4 regions of the Kaistia sp. SLG-1 genome follow, and region 1 is predicted to be linked to each of the others. Evidence: predicted binding sites of a transcription regulator. Region 1 holds the regulator's gene; each other region holds the start of a gene.
What was found. The regulator PhoB, encoded in region 1, activates phosphate uptake and scavenging genes when phosphate is short. The targets are predictions, from matches to a motif close to TGTCATNNANCTGTCAT.
Positions count from the first base shown of each region.

Region 1 (4,193 bases):
CGCCCCGCTGCTCTTCACGGCGCTGAACAACCAGTTCTGGAGCACCAACCTCAACGCGCCGATGTCGTCGCTGCCGGTGACCATCTTCCAGTTCGCGCTGTCGCCCTATCCGGATTGGCAGAAGCTCGCCTGGACCGGCGCCCTCCTCATCACCTTTACCGTGCTGGCACTCAACATCGTCGCCCGCGCCTTCCTCAGCCCCAAGGCTTCCAAATGACCCAGACCGCGATGAACACGGCCGGCATGGCCGAGAAGATCTCGATCCGTAATCTGAAGTTCTTCTACGGCGACAACCTGGCGCTGAAGACGATCAACCTGCCGCTCTACGAGAAGAAGGTCACGGCGTTCATCGGCCCGTCGGGCTGCGGAAAGTCGACGCTGCTGCGGGTCCTCAACCGCATGTACGACCTCTACCCGCGCCAGCGCGCCGAGGGCGAGGTGATCTTCGACGGCCAGAACGTGCTGAACCCCGACCAGGACCGCAACATGCTGCGCGCCCGCGTCGGCATGGTGTTCCAGAAGCCGACGCCGTTCCCGATGTCGATCTACGAGAACATCGCCTTCGGCATCCGCCTCTACGAGAACATCTCGCGCTCCGAGATGGACGGCCGGGTCGAGGCGGCGCTGACGCGCGGCGCGCTCTGGAACGAGGTCAAGGACAAGCTGCATTCGAGCGGCCTCAGCCTCTCGGGCGGCCAGCAGCAGCGCCTCTGCATCGCCCGCACCATCGCGGTGCGGCCGGAAGTCGTGCTGTTCGACGAGCCCTGCTCGGCGCTCGATCCGATCTCGACCGCGAAGATCGAGGAACTGATCGACGAGCTGACGACCGACTACACGATCGCCATCGTCACGCACAACATGCAGCAGGCGGCGCGCGTCTCCGACTACACCGCCTTCATGTATCTCGGCGAGCTGATCGAGTTCGACGAGACGACGAAGATCTTCACGTCGCCGAGCGACAAGCGCACCCAGGACTACATCACCGGACGCTTCGGCTGAGGCCGGGCGGACGTAGGAGCACGAGATGTCCGAACATATTGTTTCCCGCTACGACGAAGAGCTCAATGACGTCGCCCGCCGCATCGCCGAGATGGGCGGCATGGCGGAGCGCCTGGTCGACGTTGCCGTCGGTGCTCTGATCCGGGTCGACACGGCCACCGCCAAGCAGGTGATCGCCGACGACAAGAAGCTCGACGCACTGCAGCGCGAATGCGAAGAGCGCGCCATCATGATCATCGCCCGGCGCCAGCCGATGGCGATGGACCTGCGCGAAGTCATCGCGGCGCAGCGCATCGCCAGCGATCTCGAGCGCATCGGCGATCTGGCCAAGAACATCGCCAAGCGCGTCATGGCGCTCGATGGCCAGCTCCAGTCGAAGCGCTTCAACACCGGCGTCGAGCACATGGCGGAGCTGTCGCTGACCCAGCTCAAGGACGTGCTGGACGCCTATGCGAGCCGCGACGTCGACCAGGCCTATGAAGTCTGGAAGCGCGACGAAGAAATCGACGCCATGTACACGTCGCTCTTCCGCGAGCTTCTGACCTACATGATGGAAGATCCGCGCAACATCACCTTCTGCACGCATCTCCTGTTCTGCGCCAAGAACATCGAGCGCATCGGCGATCACGCCACCAACATCGCCGAGACGGTCTACTATGTCGTCACCGGCCAGGTGCTCGCCGAAGACCGCCCGAAGCAGGACGAGTCGAGCACGACTGCCGTCAACTATGAGAAGAACTGACGGTATCGTCAGCCACACCCCAGGAATTCGTGAATGACGCCACGCGTTATGATCGTCGAGGATGAGGAGGCGCTGAGCCTCCTCCTCCGTTACAATCTGGAAGCGGAAGGGTACACGGTCGAGGTCGTGCCGCGCGGCGATGACGCCGAGATGCGCCTCCTCGAAACCGTGCCCGACCTGCTGCTGCTCGACTGGATGCTGCCGGGGATCTCCGGCATCGAGCTCTGCCGCCGGCTCCGTGCCCGCGACGCCACGCGCACGCTGCCGGTGATCATGCTCACCGCCCGCGGCGAGGAGCAGGAGCGCATCCGCGGTCTCGCCACCGGCGCCGACGACTATGTCGTCAAGCCGTTCTCCGTGCCGGAGCTGATGGCGCGCGTGCGGGCGATCCTGCGCCGCTCGCGGCCCGAGGTGATCGCCACGCTGCTGCGCGCCGGCGACATCGAGCTCGATCGCGAGACGCACCGCGTCCGCCGCTCGGGGCGCGAGCTGCATCTCGGCCCGACCGAGTTCCGCCTGCTCGAATATCTGATGAAGAGCCCCGGCCGCGTGTTTTCACGCGAACAGTTGCTGGATGGGGTCTGGGGTCGTGACGTCTATGTCGACGAGCGCACCGTCGACGTCCATATCGGCCGCCTGCGCAAGGCGGTGAACCGCGGCCGCGTCAAGGATCCGATCCGCACCGTGCGCGGCTCCGGCTATTCCTTCGACGACCAGTTCGCGATGGCCTGAGGCAACCACTCCGCGTGAACCCTCCCCTTGAGGGAGGGTCGCCAGATGCGAGATAGTCCGGGGGGCTGCCGTGGCTGCCTCCGGCACGGCTTCTTCCGGGGAGGACCACCTCCTGCCTTCGCCTCCCCCTGAGGGGGAGGTCGGACCGCAGGTCCGGGAGAGGGTTTAGGGAACCCTCCGGATAGACCGTAAACCCTCACCCGCCGCACTTCGTGCGTCGACCTCTCCCTCAGGGAGAGGTGAGGGGCGAGCTTCGGATCCGCCTTCAAGAGCTAAAGAACAAGAAGCCGCGTGCGGGACAGAATCCCGGCGCGGCTTTCTGTTGTTGGCAAGGGGAGGCCGGAAAACAAATCGGCCGTGCGCCTCGATGGAGGACGGCACGGCCGGGATTGCGGCTGGTCTCGTCGGCGCGCCAGGCGCCGGAGCCAGCGTCAGGCCGGCGCGATCAGGCGCCGACGGCCTTCTTCTGGCGGCGGTCATGCACCGGCTGGTAGGCGACGCGCGAATGATATTCGCAGTAGGGAATGCCGGAGTTCGACCGCTGGCCGCAGAAATGGAAATCCTCGGTGCTCGGGTCGCCGATCGGCCATTTGCAGGTCTGTTCGGTGAGCGTGAGGATCGTGGCATGCAGGCTGATCGGCACGACGACGTCGTCCGAGCCGGCCGGGCGGGGCATGCGCCGCGGTTCCGGCACGATCTGGCCGAGCGGCTTCAGCGCGGTATTGCCCGCCACCAGCGGCCTGACAGGATTGGGGCGGCCCGTCGTTGCGGATCGGCCATTGCTGGTCGTCGCAGGCTTGCGGGCGCGAGCCACCGGCGTCGAAGCCGGCTTGGCGCGACCCGACAGGCTCAGCCGATGTACCTTGCCGATGACCGCATTGCGCGTTACGCCGCCAAGCTCCGAGGCGATCTGGCTCGCGCTCAAACCGTCGGTCCAGAGCTTCTTCAGCAACTCAACCCGTTCGTCCGTCCAAGTCATAGCGTGTCCTTGTCGGTCGGAGCGATACCCGGAATCCTGTCGCGGTCGTCGGCCAGGGGGCATGACGACTTTGAACGCGATACTTGGGTCAGGGGGAGGTACCGGCTCGATATTTCGTATCTTAACGGTTATTAAGATACTATATGGCCTGACTCGGTGACAAGAGTCGGCAGGAATCCTAGATGTGGATCCTTGCGTTTTCCCCAACTTGCGGTCTCGGCCCCGAACCGTGAGTCGGGTCAATCGCTTAGCCGCCGCCGAGGCCCCTCCGCCGCCGTTTTCATTGACACAAAACGTCACGACCGTGATATAAGGGCAACGCAAAAAGGTGCTGCCCGGCGCGTCGGCCTCGGGTGGCACTTTTGATTTTTGGCACCCATTTCCGTGGTTTCATCCGAAGGAGGGGATATGAACGCCCCCGATAGCAGCGTAAAAAAGACCTCGTCCAGCCTCTTTGACACCTTTGCGCGTGCACCGCTCGAGTTCGAGCGAGGCGAGGGGGCCTGGGTCTTTACGCGAGACGGGGACGCTTATCTCGATTTCTCCGCCGGCATCGCGGTGAACACGCTCGGCCATGCCAACCCGGTCCTTGTGCAGGCGCTGACCGAACAGGCCGGCAAGCTCTGGCACACGTCGAACCTGTTCCGGATCCCCGGCCAGGAGAAGCTCGCCGACACGCTGGTCGCCAACTCCTTCGCCGACCGCGTCTTCTTCGCCAATTCGGGCGCCGAGGCCAACGAG
Region 1 covers NZ_AP048544.1:817,223-821,415, forward strand. The annotation lists gene pstA (phosphate ABC transporter permease PstA) at 1-217, shown strand, start outside; gene pstB (phosphate ABC transporter ATP-binding protein PstB) at 214-999, shown strand; gene phoU (phosphate signaling complex protein PhoU) at 1,025-1,741, shown strand; gene phoB (phosphate regulon transcriptional regulator PhoB) at 1,775-2,473, shown strand; gene AC6HZP_RS03690 (GcrA family cell cycle regulator) at 2,919-3,452, opposite strand; gene AC6HZP_RS03695 (aspartate aminotransferase family protein) at 3,861-4,193, shown strand, end outside.

Region 2 (4,193 bases), 1.4 Mb from region 1:
CGGGCGCCCGAAGCCTGTGTTTCAGATCGCAGCCAGGGGCCGGCGGATCACTTCTTGGCGGGCGCCAGCGCCAGCGCGTCGACGATCACGCGGTAGACGTCGCTCTGCTCCATGTAGCCCTTGAAGCCTTCCGAGCCGGGGCCGGCCGACTGCAGGACGACGTCGTCGACCGCATGCACGCCCGAGTCGCCTTCCTTCGGGATGTTGCCCTGGACGAAGACGGCGCCGGGGACGTCCTTGTAGGCTTCGTTGGCGACATATTCCTTCTTCTCGTTCTGCACGGCCGGCACGAACGGGCCGTCGAGCTTCGGACGGAAGGTCTCGTAGTGGTCCGGGCCGTTGTTGGCGGCGAGGAACAGGCGACGCGACACGTCCACCCGGTCCGGGTAGCCGTCCTTGTTCTCATGCGTGTAGTTCGGGAAGCCGGCGTCGGCATAGGTGCCGACCTTCTCGCGCATCTCGGTGCCCGGCTTGTCGTCATCGACGGTGCCGATGATCGAGACGCCATGGGTGTGGTCGCCGGTGACGATGATCAGCGTGTCCGGGTTCTTCTCGGCGAAGGCGCGCGCCGCGCCGACCGCCTTGTCGAACTCGATGGTCTCGACGACGGCGCGGTCCCAGTCGAGCGGGTGGGACATCTTGTCGATGTTCGCGCCCTCGACCATCAGGAAGAAGCCCTCGGGGTTCTTCGAGAGCTGCTCCAGCGCGGTTTCCGTCATCTCGACCAGGCCGGGCTGGTTCGGGAACTTCGGAACGGTGCCCTTCTTCAGGAACTTGCGGTCGAGCAGCGTATCCATGTTGCCGGTGTGGAACAGGCCGAGGATCTTGCCGGTGTTGGTGCCGGCGGCCTTCTCGAGCTCCGCCTGATCGGTCGCGAGCGTGTAGCCGGCGTCCTGGAACTGCTTGATGTAGTCCTTGTCGTCCTTGCGCTTGGAGCCGGGCGTGTCCTTGCCGAGGAAGTAGGCGGAACCGCCGCCGAGAGCGACTTCCGGCTGGATGTCGAACATCATGCCGGTGATTTCGGCCTTGTCGGCGCGCTTGCGGGTGTGGGCGACCACGGCGGCAGGCGTCGCGTCCTGCAGTTCCGAGGTGGTGACGATGCCGATCGACTTCTTGGTCTGGCGGCGCAGCGCCTCGGCCAGCGTCTCGACCTTCGGATCGTCGAAGCTGTTCGGCGTGCGGTCGGCATAGACGCCGAGGGCGTTCACGGCCGTCTTGTGGCCGGTCATGTAGGCCGACATGGTGTTGGCGCTGTCGGTGGCGACGGCTTCGGTCGACGACGTGCCGATGAAGGCCATGCGGTCGAGGTCGTCCATGTTGAGGCGGCCGTCGGCCTTGCCCTCGGTCATGCCCTTGGCCATGATCCGGGCCGCGGTGCGGTGGGCGACGGAGAGGCCGTCGCCGAGCAGGAAGATGACGTTCTTGGCCTTGGGCTGCTCGGCGGTGCCGTACACGTCCCAGGTCACCGACTTCTTCTCGGCGCCGGCCGAAGCCTCGACCGTGTAGGTGCCGGGCGTGGCGAGCACGAGCTTGCGCAGCATCAGCGCCGAGCCGAGCTTCTTGTCGTTCTTGCCGGTCTCGGATTCGGTGAAGGTCGCCTCGGCGCCGAACACCGCCTTGTAGTCCTGGCCATTGACCGTGACCTTGATGTCCTCGGGCTTCACGTTCTCGTTGAACTCGACCTTGAAGTCGAACGGCGAGCCGGCCAGAATCGTGGCGCGGTCGAGCGGATAGACAGTGGTCGCCTGTGCCGTGCCGGCGAGCATGGTCGTCGCGGCAAGGGTGAACAGCAATTTGCGCATCGGGAGCCTCTTTAAGATGGGGGACCGCGCAGCGGCCAACGTCCGGGCCTTAAGAGTTGCGCATGACACCCATATGAAACCTGCCGATGAAACCGGAGCGGTGTGGAAAGGGGTCGTGGATCGCCGGGACGCCGATGCCGGGGCGGCTACGCCGACGCGCGGATGAAATCGACGAAGGCCCGGAGCGGCGCGGGCACGAGGCGGCGTCCGGGATAATAGAGGAACGGTCCGGAGAAGGTCTGCCACCAGGGCTCCAGCAGCGGCACCAAAGCGCCGCTGTCGAGCTGCGGCCGCAGCCAGTCCTCGAAGAGATGCAGGATGCCGGTGCCGGCGATCGCGGAATCGACCGCGAGGTCGCCGGCGGCGCCCGCCTGGACGATCAGCGGCCCGGTAGGATCGACCCGGATGATCTCGCCGTCGCGCTCGAATTCCCAGGCCGGCATCGAGCCGCTCGGAAAGCGGCTGCGGATGCAGGCATGGCCGAGCAGGTCGCGCGGATGCTCCGGCCGGCCGTGGCGAGCCAGATAGGCGGGCGCCGCGACGGTGGCGAAGCGCTGCACGCGCGGCCCGATCGGCACCGCGATCATGTCCTGCTCAAGCCGCTCGTCATAGCGGATGCCGGCATCGCACCCGGCGGCGAGCACGTCGACGAAACTGTCCTCGGCGGTCACGTCGAGCCGGATCTCCGGATAAGCGGCGAGAAAGGGCGGCACGATGCGGCCGAGCACGAGGCGGATCGCGCTGATCGGCACGTTGAGGCGCAGCACGCCGGCCGGCCGGTCGCGAAACCCGTTGACGATGTCGAGTGCCGCCTCGACCTCGGCGAGCGCCGGCGCGAGCCGCTCCATCAGCCCCCTGCCCGCCTCGGTCAGCACCACGCTGCGGGTCGTGCGGTTGAGCAGCCGGACGCCGAGTTCCGCCTCCAGCCGGCGCACCGCCTGGCTCAGCGACGAGGCGCTGCTGCCGCTTGCGCGCGCGCCTTCGCGAAACCCCTTCGCCCGGGCCACCGCCGCGAAGGCATTCAGGTCGCTCAGATCCACCGTCATTGTTCGAATTCCCGCACAGCCCGTGCCGATTGTACCGGATTATCCCGAGCGCCGGCACTCTCTATCTCTGCGTCGCCCCCTTGAAGGAGAGAGCTCATGTCCTCGATCGATCGCGCCGGCACCTACAAGCTCGGCCACCGCACCGTGAACCGCCTCGGCTATGGCGCCATGCAGCTGGCCGGCCCCGGCGTGTTCGGCCCGCCCCGCGACCATGACGCGGCGATCGCCGTGCTGCACGAGGCGATCGCGCAAGGCGTCAACCACATCGACACCTGCGACTACTACGGCCCGCACGTCACCAATCTGCTGATCCGCGAGGCTCTCCATCCCTATCCGGACAATCTCGTCCTCGTCACCAAGTTCGGCGCCCGGCGCGGCGCGGACGGGTCCTGGCTCCCCGCCCTCGCCCCGGACGACTTGCGCGAGGCCGTGCACGACAATCTCCGCAATCTCGGCCTCGACGTGATCGAGGTCGTCAATCTGCGCATCTCCTTCGACATCCACGGGCCGGCGGAAGGCTCGATCGAGCCGATGCTGACGGTTCTGGCGGAACTGCAGCAGCAGGGGCTCATCCGCCATATCGGCCTCAGCAACGTCACGGCGACCCAGGTCGCCGAAGGCCGCGGGATCACCGAGATCGCCTGCGTGCAGAACCACTACAATCTGGCGCATCGCGGCGACGACGCGCTGATCGACGATCTCGCCCGCCAGAACATTCCCTATGTGCCGTTCTTCCCGCTCGGCGGCTTCAGCCCGCTGCAGTCCTCCACGCTGAACCAGGTCGCCGCCCGCCTTGGCGCAACGCCGATGCAGGTGGCGCTCGCCTGGCTGCTGCGGCGCTCGCCGAACATCCTCTTGATTCCCGGCACCTCGTCGGTCGCCCACCTCCGCGAAAATCTCGCCGTCGCCGACCTCGTCCTGCCGGACGACGCGATTGCCGAGCTGAACGGCATCGGCGGCTGAGGGCTCGACAAGACCCTCACCCCCAACCCTCTCCCGCAGGCGGGAGAGGGAGTTCGTCGGCGCCGGTCTTGACGCCGGCTCTAAACCTGGCCGCGCTATAAGGCCGATGAAAGGCCGCAGTCCTGGCCCTCTCCCGCCTGCGGGAGAGGGTTGGGTGAGGGACTTTCCTGAGCCCGGATCACACAGCCGGCGCACCAAGAAATCCCGCTCGCACCTTGCCTTCGCCGCCATTCCCGTATATGCACCGCCCGTCGTAACGACACCCGGCCGGGGGTTGAACGGAAGGCGGCGAGAGCCGCAGGGATCGCAGATCCCGTCTTCCCGTGTCTCCGCTCTCGAAGTTGTACCGATCAGCCTTTCTCGAAGGCTTCGGTGAGGCTTG
Region 2 covers NZ_AP048544.1:2,241,331-2,245,523, reverse strand. The annotation lists gene AC6HZP_RS10065 (alkaline phosphatase) at 48-1,802, opposite strand; gene AC6HZP_RS10060 (LysR family transcriptional regulator) at 1,949-2,848, opposite strand; gene AC6HZP_RS10055 (aldo/keto reductase family oxidoreductase) at 2,945-3,811, shown strand.
Region 2: the regulator PhoB is predicted to act here: its motif matches at 1,865-1,881, upstream of AC6HZP_RS10065 (alkaline phosphatase).

Region 3 (4,193 bases), 270 kb from region 1:
GCTGCTCGAAGTCTTGAAGGCCGGTGGCGCCGACATAGTCGGCACCGGCAATCACGGCTCGACCCAGGACGACATCGTCGCCGTGCTGAAGGCGCAGGGCATGAACCTGTTCGGCAAGCGCGACGACGATCTGCAGCGGCACCTGAAGAATGTCCGGAGCGTCGTCGCGGCGAAGCCCGATATCCTGCTCGACAATGGCGCCGACCTCGCGGCGCTGGCGATCGAGGCGGGCACGGAAGGCTCGATCCGGGGCGGCACAGAGGAGACCACCTCGGGCGGCGACCGGCTGCGCGACGAACTCGCCGGCAAGGTGCCGTTCCCGGTCATCGTCATCAACGACAGCCCGCTGAAGCAGATCGCCGAGAACCGCCACGCGGTCGGCCAGTCGATCGTCGAGAGCTTCATGCGGATCACCAATCTGATGATCCCCGGCCGCCGTTTCGTCGTCGTCGGCTATGGCTGGTGCGGGCGCGGCATCGCGCAATATCTGGATGCGCTGGGCGGCCGCGTCGCCGTGGTCGAGACGGATCCGATCAAGGCGCTGGAGGCGGCGCTCGACGGCTATCGCGGCGGCACGATCGACCAGCTCGCGCCCTGGGGCGAGGTGTTCATCACGGCGACCGGCCGCGCGGGCGTCATCGGCGAGGCCGCGATCGCGAAAATGCGCTCCGGCGCGATCCTCGCCAATTCCGGCCATTTCCCGTGGGAGATCGACGTTGCGGCGCTGCGCCGGCAGGCGCGCGTCACCGAACTCGTCGACGACTCGCTGGAACGGATCGAGTTGGCCGACGGCCGCCACGTCGTGCTCGTCGCGGACGGGCGCATGTTCAACCTCGCCGGCCGCGAGCCGAAGGGCAATTCGATCGAGTCCATGGATATCGGCTTCATGCTGCAGGCCCTGTCGCTGGCGCGCGTCGCCGACGCCGGCCGGACGGCGCTGGTTGCGGGCGCGCAGCCCGTCCCCGCCGACATCAACGAGACGATCGCCCGCCGCATGGTGGCGGAGATGGGCGTCGACCTGTAGAAGCCGATGGTTCCGGGCGTCGCGTGGGCCGCGCGGAGCGAGGAATGGAGCAAGCCGATGGCGGTCGAGGCGACTGGCGAAGGCCCGAACTACGGCGTGCCGGCGCTCGACAAGGCGCTCGATATCCTCGAGCTGCTGGCCGGCAGCCGCGAGGGGATGACGCTCGGCGAGGTCGCGGCGGCGGTCGATCGCTCGATCAACCAGATCTACCGCACTCTGGTGACGCTGGAGCGGCGCGGCTACCTGTTCCGCGCCCGCCCGTCCGGCCTCTATTTCCTCTCCATGATGATGTTCGAGCTCGCCCACCGGCAGGAGCCGATGCGCGGCCTGATCGACATGGCGCTGCCGGCGATGCGGGGCCTGAGCGAGGCGATCGGCCAATCCTGCAATCTGAGCATCCATGACGCCGGCCGCGTCGTCGTCATCGCCCAGATCGACAGCCCCAGCGCCTTCGGGTTTCGCGTGCGCGCTGGGGCGACCTTCCCGCTGTTCGAGAGCGCGACGGGGCGGCTTCTGATGGCGTTTGAGCCGGAGGAGCGGGTTCTGCCTTGGCTCGAAGGTCAGGATGCGGCGGTGCGGGCGACGATGCCGGCCCGCCTCGCCGCGATCCGCGAGCGCGGCTTCGAGGAGGAGCCGGACAGCCTGCAGCCGGGCATCACGGATCTGGTCTTCCCGATCCTGTCCCGCGACGGCCGCATCGTCGCCGCGCTGACCGTCCCCTATGTCGCGACCAGCTATAGCCGCCGCCCGATCGCCGACGTTCTGGCCGCGGCGCAGGAAGCGGCCAGGACCATCAACGCGGTGATCGGCGGCGAGGGCGCCTAGCCCTCGTATTTTTCCAGGAACGCTTCGATCGAAAGGGCGCGGAAATCCGGCAGGGCGTGGCGGAGCTGCTCGTGGTCCCAGTCCCACCACGAAAGCGCCATCAGCCGGTCGGCGATCGCGACCGGGAAGCGGCGCTTGACCGTCTTCGCGGCGACGCCGACGGCGATCTCGTAGGGGCCGACATCCTTGGCGACGACCGCGCCCGAGCCGATGATCGCGCCGGTGCCGATCGAGACGCCGGCGAGAACCGTGACGCCATGGCCGATCCAGACGTCATGGCCGATGGCGCAGGGCGTCGACCGTCGCCAGTCGAAGAACTCGGCCTCGTCCGCTTCGCCGTCGAAATACTTTGACGCGCGATAGGTGAAGTGGGACTGGCTGGCGCGCCATTGCGGATGGTTGCCGGGATTGATGCGGACAGCGGCCGCGATCGAGCAGAACTTGCCGATCGTCGAATAGATGACGTCGCCATCGGGCGAGATGTAGGAATAGTCGCCCATCGTCGTCTCGATCAGCGACGTGCGGGCGCCCACTTCCGTATAGCGCCCGAGCGTCGACCGCTCGACATGCGCGGTCGCGTGAAGGGCCGGCGTCGGGCCGAGTTGCATCGCGAATTCTCCATTGTCAGTTGGTTGCGGCGAAGGTGGAGAATGTGGATGACGTTGCGATGACTAAGCCGGCGAAGCCGATTTATGCTTGAGTTGTCGTGTTGTGCCGGTTCGCTTCCAAGTGGAAAACTCCGTCACAAAAGTTTTGCTTCGAAATTGCATGATCCGCCCAATCGGGAGATCATGACATGTTGGTTCTGGACGGCGTTGCACGACACTATAATCACAAGGCTGCCGTCAGCGACGTCAGTCTGACGATCGGGTCGGGAAGCTTCGTCGGCGTCATTGGTCGGTCCGGTGCCGGCAAGTCGACGCTCCTGCGCATGATCAACCGCCTCGTCGACCCGACGGACGGCTCGATCCGCTTCGGCGATGTCGACGTCACCAAGCTGAAGGGCAAGGCGCTGCGCGACTGGCGTGCCCGCTGCGCCATGATCTTCCAGCAGTTCAATCTGGTCGGCCGCCTCGACGTTCTGACCAATGTGCTGATGGGCCGCCTCAATACGGTTTCGGCCCCCCGCTCCATGCTGCAGCTCTGGAAGGACGAGGATCGCGCCGTGGCGCTCTCGGCGCTGGAGCAGTTCGATATCGCCCAGCTCGCCGCCCAGCGCGCCGACAGCCTCTCCGGCGGCCAGCAGCAGCGCGTCGCCATCGCCCGCGCGCTGGTGCAGGAGCCCGAAATCATCCTCGCCGACGAGCCGATCGCCTCGCTCGATCCGCGCAATACCAAGGTCGTGATGGACGCGCTGCTGCGCATCAACCGGCACTACGGCATCACGGTCATGTGCAATCTGCATTCGCTCGATCTCGCCCGCACCTATTGCGACCGGCTGATCGGCATGTCGGCCGGCCGCGTCGTGTTCGACGGCGTGCCGGCGGAGCTGACCGAGGACGTCGCCCGCGACCTCTACGGCCTGGAGGCCGAGGAACTTCTCGATTTCGAGCCGGCGACACTGCCGGCCGGACTGCCCGGCGTCGCCGTCGCGGCCTGATCGCATCCAGATCGGTGCCGCACCGGCACCGCCATACCAACACCTACCGACCAACACCTGGAGAATACCGATGTTGAACCGTCGCACCCTTATCGGCGCCGCCGTTGCTGGCCTCGCGCTGGCCGGTGTCGCTTCGCCCGCCTTCGCCGACTGGAAGGCCGAGTATCCCGAGCTGACGATCGCCGTCATCCCGGCCGAGAACGCCTCGACCACCACCGATCGCTACCAGCCGCTGGCCGACTATCTCGGCAAGCAGCTCGGCGTTCCGGTCAAGCTGGCCGTCGCCACCGACTACGCCGCCGTCATCGAGGCGCAGCGCGCCGGCAACGCCCAGATCGCCATGTACGGCCCGGCTTCCTACGCCCGCGCCGTGCTGACCGGCGTCGAGGTCGAACCGGTCGTCGTGCCGCGTCATTCGAACGACGCCACCGGCTATTATTCGGTCATCTACACGCTGGCCAACGGCCCGTACAAGTCGATCGACGACCTGAAGGGCAAGACGCTCGCCCTGGTCGATTCCAACTCGACCTCCGGCAACAACGCACCGCGCTTCTTCCTGCATCGCGACGGCAAGGACGTCGATACGTTCTTCGGCAAGGCGATCTTCGCCGGCAGCCATGACAACGCCGTGCTGGCTCTGGCCCAGGGCACCGTCGACGCCGCCGCCAATTCCTGGAACTCGGAAAACGATTCCAACCTGACCCGCATGATCTCCAAGGGCATCCTCAAGAATGCCGACGGCAA
Region 3 covers NZ_AP048544.1:1,086,567-1,090,759, forward strand. The annotation lists gene AC6HZP_RS04815 (adenosylhomocysteinase) at 1-1,024, shown strand, start outside; gene AC6HZP_RS04820 (IclR family transcriptional regulator) at 1,082-1,849, shown strand; gene AC6HZP_RS04825 (LbetaH domain-containing protein) at 1,846-2,457, opposite strand; gene phnC (phosphonate ABC transporter ATP-binding protein) at 2,646-3,449, shown strand; gene phnD (phosphonate ABC transporter substrate-binding protein) at 3,520-4,193, shown strand, end outside.
Region 3: the regulator PhoB is predicted to act here: its motif matches at 2,506-2,522, upstream of phnC (phosphonate ABC transporter ATP-binding protein).

Region 4 (4,193 bases), 1.7 Mb from region 1:
ATGACAGGATGGCGCCGGATGGCGTCATGCGGAATTGTTGAACTTCGGATAGCTGTCATTCATTCTTGTATTATGACGCCATCCTGGGATCATCTCCGCTCGTTTCTCGCCGTGCTCGGCGACGGCAGCCTTTCCGGCGCCGCGCGCCATCTGCGCCTGACCCAGCCGACCGTCGGCCGCCACATCGACGAACTGGAACTGGCGCTCGGCGTGGTGCTCTTCACCCGGTCGCGCGCCGGCCTGGCCCCGACCGAGGCGGCGCTCGAGCTGGCGCCGCATGCCGAGACGATGGCGGCGGCGGCCGAGACTTTGGTGCGCGCAGCGTCGGCGGAAGCGAAGGAAGATCGAGGCACGGTGCGGCTGACCGCGAGCGAGGTGGTCGGCACCGAGATCCTGCCGGGGATCCTCGCGCCCTTCATGGAGCGGCATCCGCAGATCGCCATCGAGCTGGTGGTTTCCAACCGCAACGAGGACCTGCTGCGACGGGAGGCCGACATCGCCGTGCGCAATGTCCGGCCGACCCAGGGCGCGCTGCTGGCGCGGCGGATCGGCACGATCGACATCGGCCTGCATGCCCACCGCAACTATCTGGCGCGACGCGGCACGCCGCGGACCCTGGCGGAAATGACCGGCCATACGCTGATCGGCTACGACCGCGATTCACCCGCCATCCGGGCGCTGCGGGCGCTGGGCCTGCCGCTCTCGCGCGAGATGTTCAGCCTGCGCACCGACAGCGACACGACGCAGCTCGCCGCGATCCGCGCCGGCCTCGGCATCGGCGGCTGCCAGAGCCCGCTCGCGGCGCGGGATCCCGATCTCGTCCGTCTGGTGCCGGAGGAACTCGCCTATCCGCTCGAATGCTGGGTCGCCATGCATGAGGATCTCAGGTCGGTGCGGCGCATGCGCCTCGTCTTCGACCACCTCGTCGCCGGCCTCGACGCCTATGTCCACGGCCGCGATCCCGCCTCATGAAAAAGGCGCGCCCGGCTAAACCGGACGCGCCCCTTCAATTGCTGCGGGCAAGGCGACAAAGCCGCCCTGCCCTCCAGCTGCTTGCCTTACTTGGCGGCGAGGAAATCTGCGACGTCGAGCAGGATGAACTCGTTGTCGGCGGCCTTGCCGATCTCGCGACCGCCCGAGAACGGCAGGTTGTTGTCGTTCGCGACCAGGATGTGCTTGTCGTCGTAGAGCATCACGTCCTCGATGGTGAAGAACGGGAAGGTGAAGATGCCCGTGAGGTCGCGGTCGGCGGCGGTCTTGACGATCGCCTTGCCGTCCGGATCGGCGATCTTCATCAGGTCGATCTGGGCGATGCGGCGGATGGCGCCGTCCTTGTCGATGCTGGCGGTGTCGACCAGGACGATGTTCTTGACCTTGGCCGGGATCGGATAGCAGGCCGACTTGTCGTCGGTCTTGCAGGCGAGGCTCGGATCACCCTCGCCATTGTCGCGCTCGATCACCAGTGCGCGCGTGTCGTCGATGAAGTTGAAGTCGCCGATCGCGGTCGCGCCCTCGGCGAGGCGGAAGCGGTAGCTGTCGCCCGTCCAGGCGCCCTTGCCGGTGTCGAAGGTCATGACACGGAGGAAGTCGCCCTCCGGCTTGCCGTCCTCGCCGAGCAGCGGCTTCTCGAGCATCGCCCAGAGCAGGTTGGTCTTCGGCTGCAGGGCCATGCCCTCATAGCCGCCGGAACGCTGCACGCGGAAATCCTTGCCGGGAACGGCGGGAACGACGACGCCCGGCGTGTCGGGTCCGCGCAGGACCTCGCCGTCGAGCATCGTCGGATAGACGGCGAGCACGCGGCCGTCGAGCGTGGCGCGGACGATGTAGGGGCCGAACTCCTCGCCGATCCAGACTTCGTCGCCGAGCACCTGGATACTCTCCGGATCGAAATCGGCGCCGGTCAGGTAGCGGCTGTCCGTGCCCTCATAGGCGATGCGGAACGGCACCTTGTGGTCGGGATCGCGCAGGAAGACTGATTCCAGCCGCTCGACCTTGCCGGTCGCGAAATCCGGCTTCATGCGATGGAAGAACAGCATCGCATCGGGGCTGTTCGCCTTGGTGCCGAAGCCGTTGTCGGTCAGCGTGTAGATTGAGCCGTCCGGCGCGCGGTTCATGGCGAAGCCCGACAGGCCCTGCACCGGCTGGCCGACGAAGGGCAGCGAGATGCCGGTCGGGTGGCTGCCATAGGCGGCGCCGACGTCGCCCATCACGCTCATCGGCACTTCGTTGCGCGTCTTGCCGGTGAACTTGCCGGAGACGATGGCGTCGCGCGGCGCGTCGGCCGGCGGCGCGATCAGGGTCATGGCCGGAAGATAGGCATGGCCGGCGAGCTTGGCGGGGAACGTCTCGGCTGCGACGGCCGCGCCGGCGATCGTGGTGAGCGCGGCGGCGGCAATCAGGGAACGCAACGGCATCGAGCATCCTTTCTAGGTTGAGGAAAGCTCGCCCCGATTAGGAAGCCCGCATGACAGCGGTGTCACGACCCGATGGAATTCCGATGAAAAGCTGGCTCAAGTCCCCAGCCACGGCCGCCCGGCCAAGGACCGAGAATTCACGGCGAAACGACCACGAGAGCGGTCAAACGATCGAATTCGGATTGTCGGGGAGGAGGAGCAAATTTGGTACGCCCTAGGGGAATCGAACCCCTGCTTTCGCCGTGAGAGGGCGACGTCCTGACCGCTAGACGAAGGGCGCACATCCGTTTGCTTCGGATGACCGCGATATACCGATTGGGTCGGAGCTTGGCAAGAGCGTCTCGCCAAACTTCTTCAAACTGCCTGTGAAGAACTTTTTCCTCGTCCCGGACGCGGCCGGTCAGCGTGCCGTGCCGAGATCGAGGTGGCGGACGACGGCGCCGGTGCCGACATCGATGACGACGACGCGGGTCGCACCGAAGGCCTCGATCGTCAGCGCCAGCAGATTGCCGCTGAGCGCCGTCGAGACGACCCGTGCGCCGGCCGGCAGGACGTCGGCGATCGTGACCGGTTCGGCGTTCGCCGGCAGAGCGGGCTTGCTTCGATCGGGAGCGATCTTGTACATGACGGCGAACAGCACGGCGAGAAAGCCGACCAGGACCGTCGTCCCCGAGACCAGGATCAACCGCCGCAGCTTCTGCCGGACGCGCTCCATCGCCGGATCGAGCGGCGCTTCGTCCTGTGGTTCCGAAGGATTGGGCGAGTGCGGGGCCGAAGAGGAAGAAGTGTGAGCCATGGACCAGTTTCCGGATGACGGCGAGGAAATCGTCGACCTCGTGGTCGAACCGGACGCGGCAGGCCGGCGCCTCGATGCCTATCTGGCCGCCGCGATTGCCGATCTGTCCCGCAGCCGCCTCAAATCCCTGATCGAGGCCGGTCACGTCTCGATCGGCGGCGCGACCATAGTGGAGGCCAAAAAGGCGGTCAACGCGGGCGACGTCATCCGCGTCGCCGTGCCGCCGGCTGTCCCGGCCGAGCCCGAGGGCGAGCCGATCCCGCTCGACGTCGTCTACGAGGACGACGACCTGCTCGTCATCGACAAGCAGGCAGGCCTCGTGGTGCATCCCGCCGCCGGCAACTGGAGCGGCACGTTGGTCAACGCGCTGATCGCCCATTGCGGTGACAGCCTTTCCGGCATCGGCGGCGTGCGCCGCCCGGGCATCGTGCACCGCCTCGACAAGGACACCACCGGCCTGATGGTGGTCGCCAAGAACGACCGCGCCCACAAGGGCCTCGCCAAGCAGTTCGCCGATCACGGCCGCAGCGGCCCGCTCGAGCGCGGCTACCAGGCGATCGTCTGGGGCGTTCCGGCCCTGCCCTACGGCATGGTCGACGCGCCGATCGGCCGCTCGCCGACCAGCCGGCTGAAGATGGCCGTGCTGAAGACGGGCGGCAAGGAAGCGATCACCCACTACACGGTGGAGCAGCGCTTCGGCGACAAGACGGCGCCGATCGCCAGCCTGCTCGATCTCCGCCTCGAGACCGGGCGCACGCACCAGATCCGCGTCCACATGGCGGCCATGGGCCTGCCGCTGATCGGCGACCAGGAATATGGCAAGGGTTTCCTCACCAAGGCGGCCCGCCTGCCCGAGCCGGCGCGGACGCTCGTGTCGCATTTCCACCGCCAGGCGCTGCATGCCTGGCTGCTCGGCTTCGAGCATCCGACGACGCGCGAGACGCTGCATTTCGAATCCGAGCCGCCGGCGGATCTCGCCGAAC
Region 4 covers NZ_AP048544.1:4,362,619-4,366,811, forward strand. The annotation lists gene AC6HZP_RS20300 (LysR family transcriptional regulator) at 70-972, shown strand; gene AC6HZP_RS20305 (esterase-like activity of phytase family protein) at 1,059-2,414, opposite strand; tRNA gene AC6HZP_RS20310 (tRNA-Glu) at 2,620-2,694, opposite strand; gene AC6HZP_RS20315 (hypothetical protein) at 2,815-3,210, opposite strand; gene AC6HZP_RS20320 (RluA family pseudouridine synthase) at 3,209-4,193, shown strand, end outside.
Region 4: the regulator PhoB is predicted to act here: its motif matches at 2,454-2,470, upstream of AC6HZP_RS20305 (esterase-like activity of phytase family protein).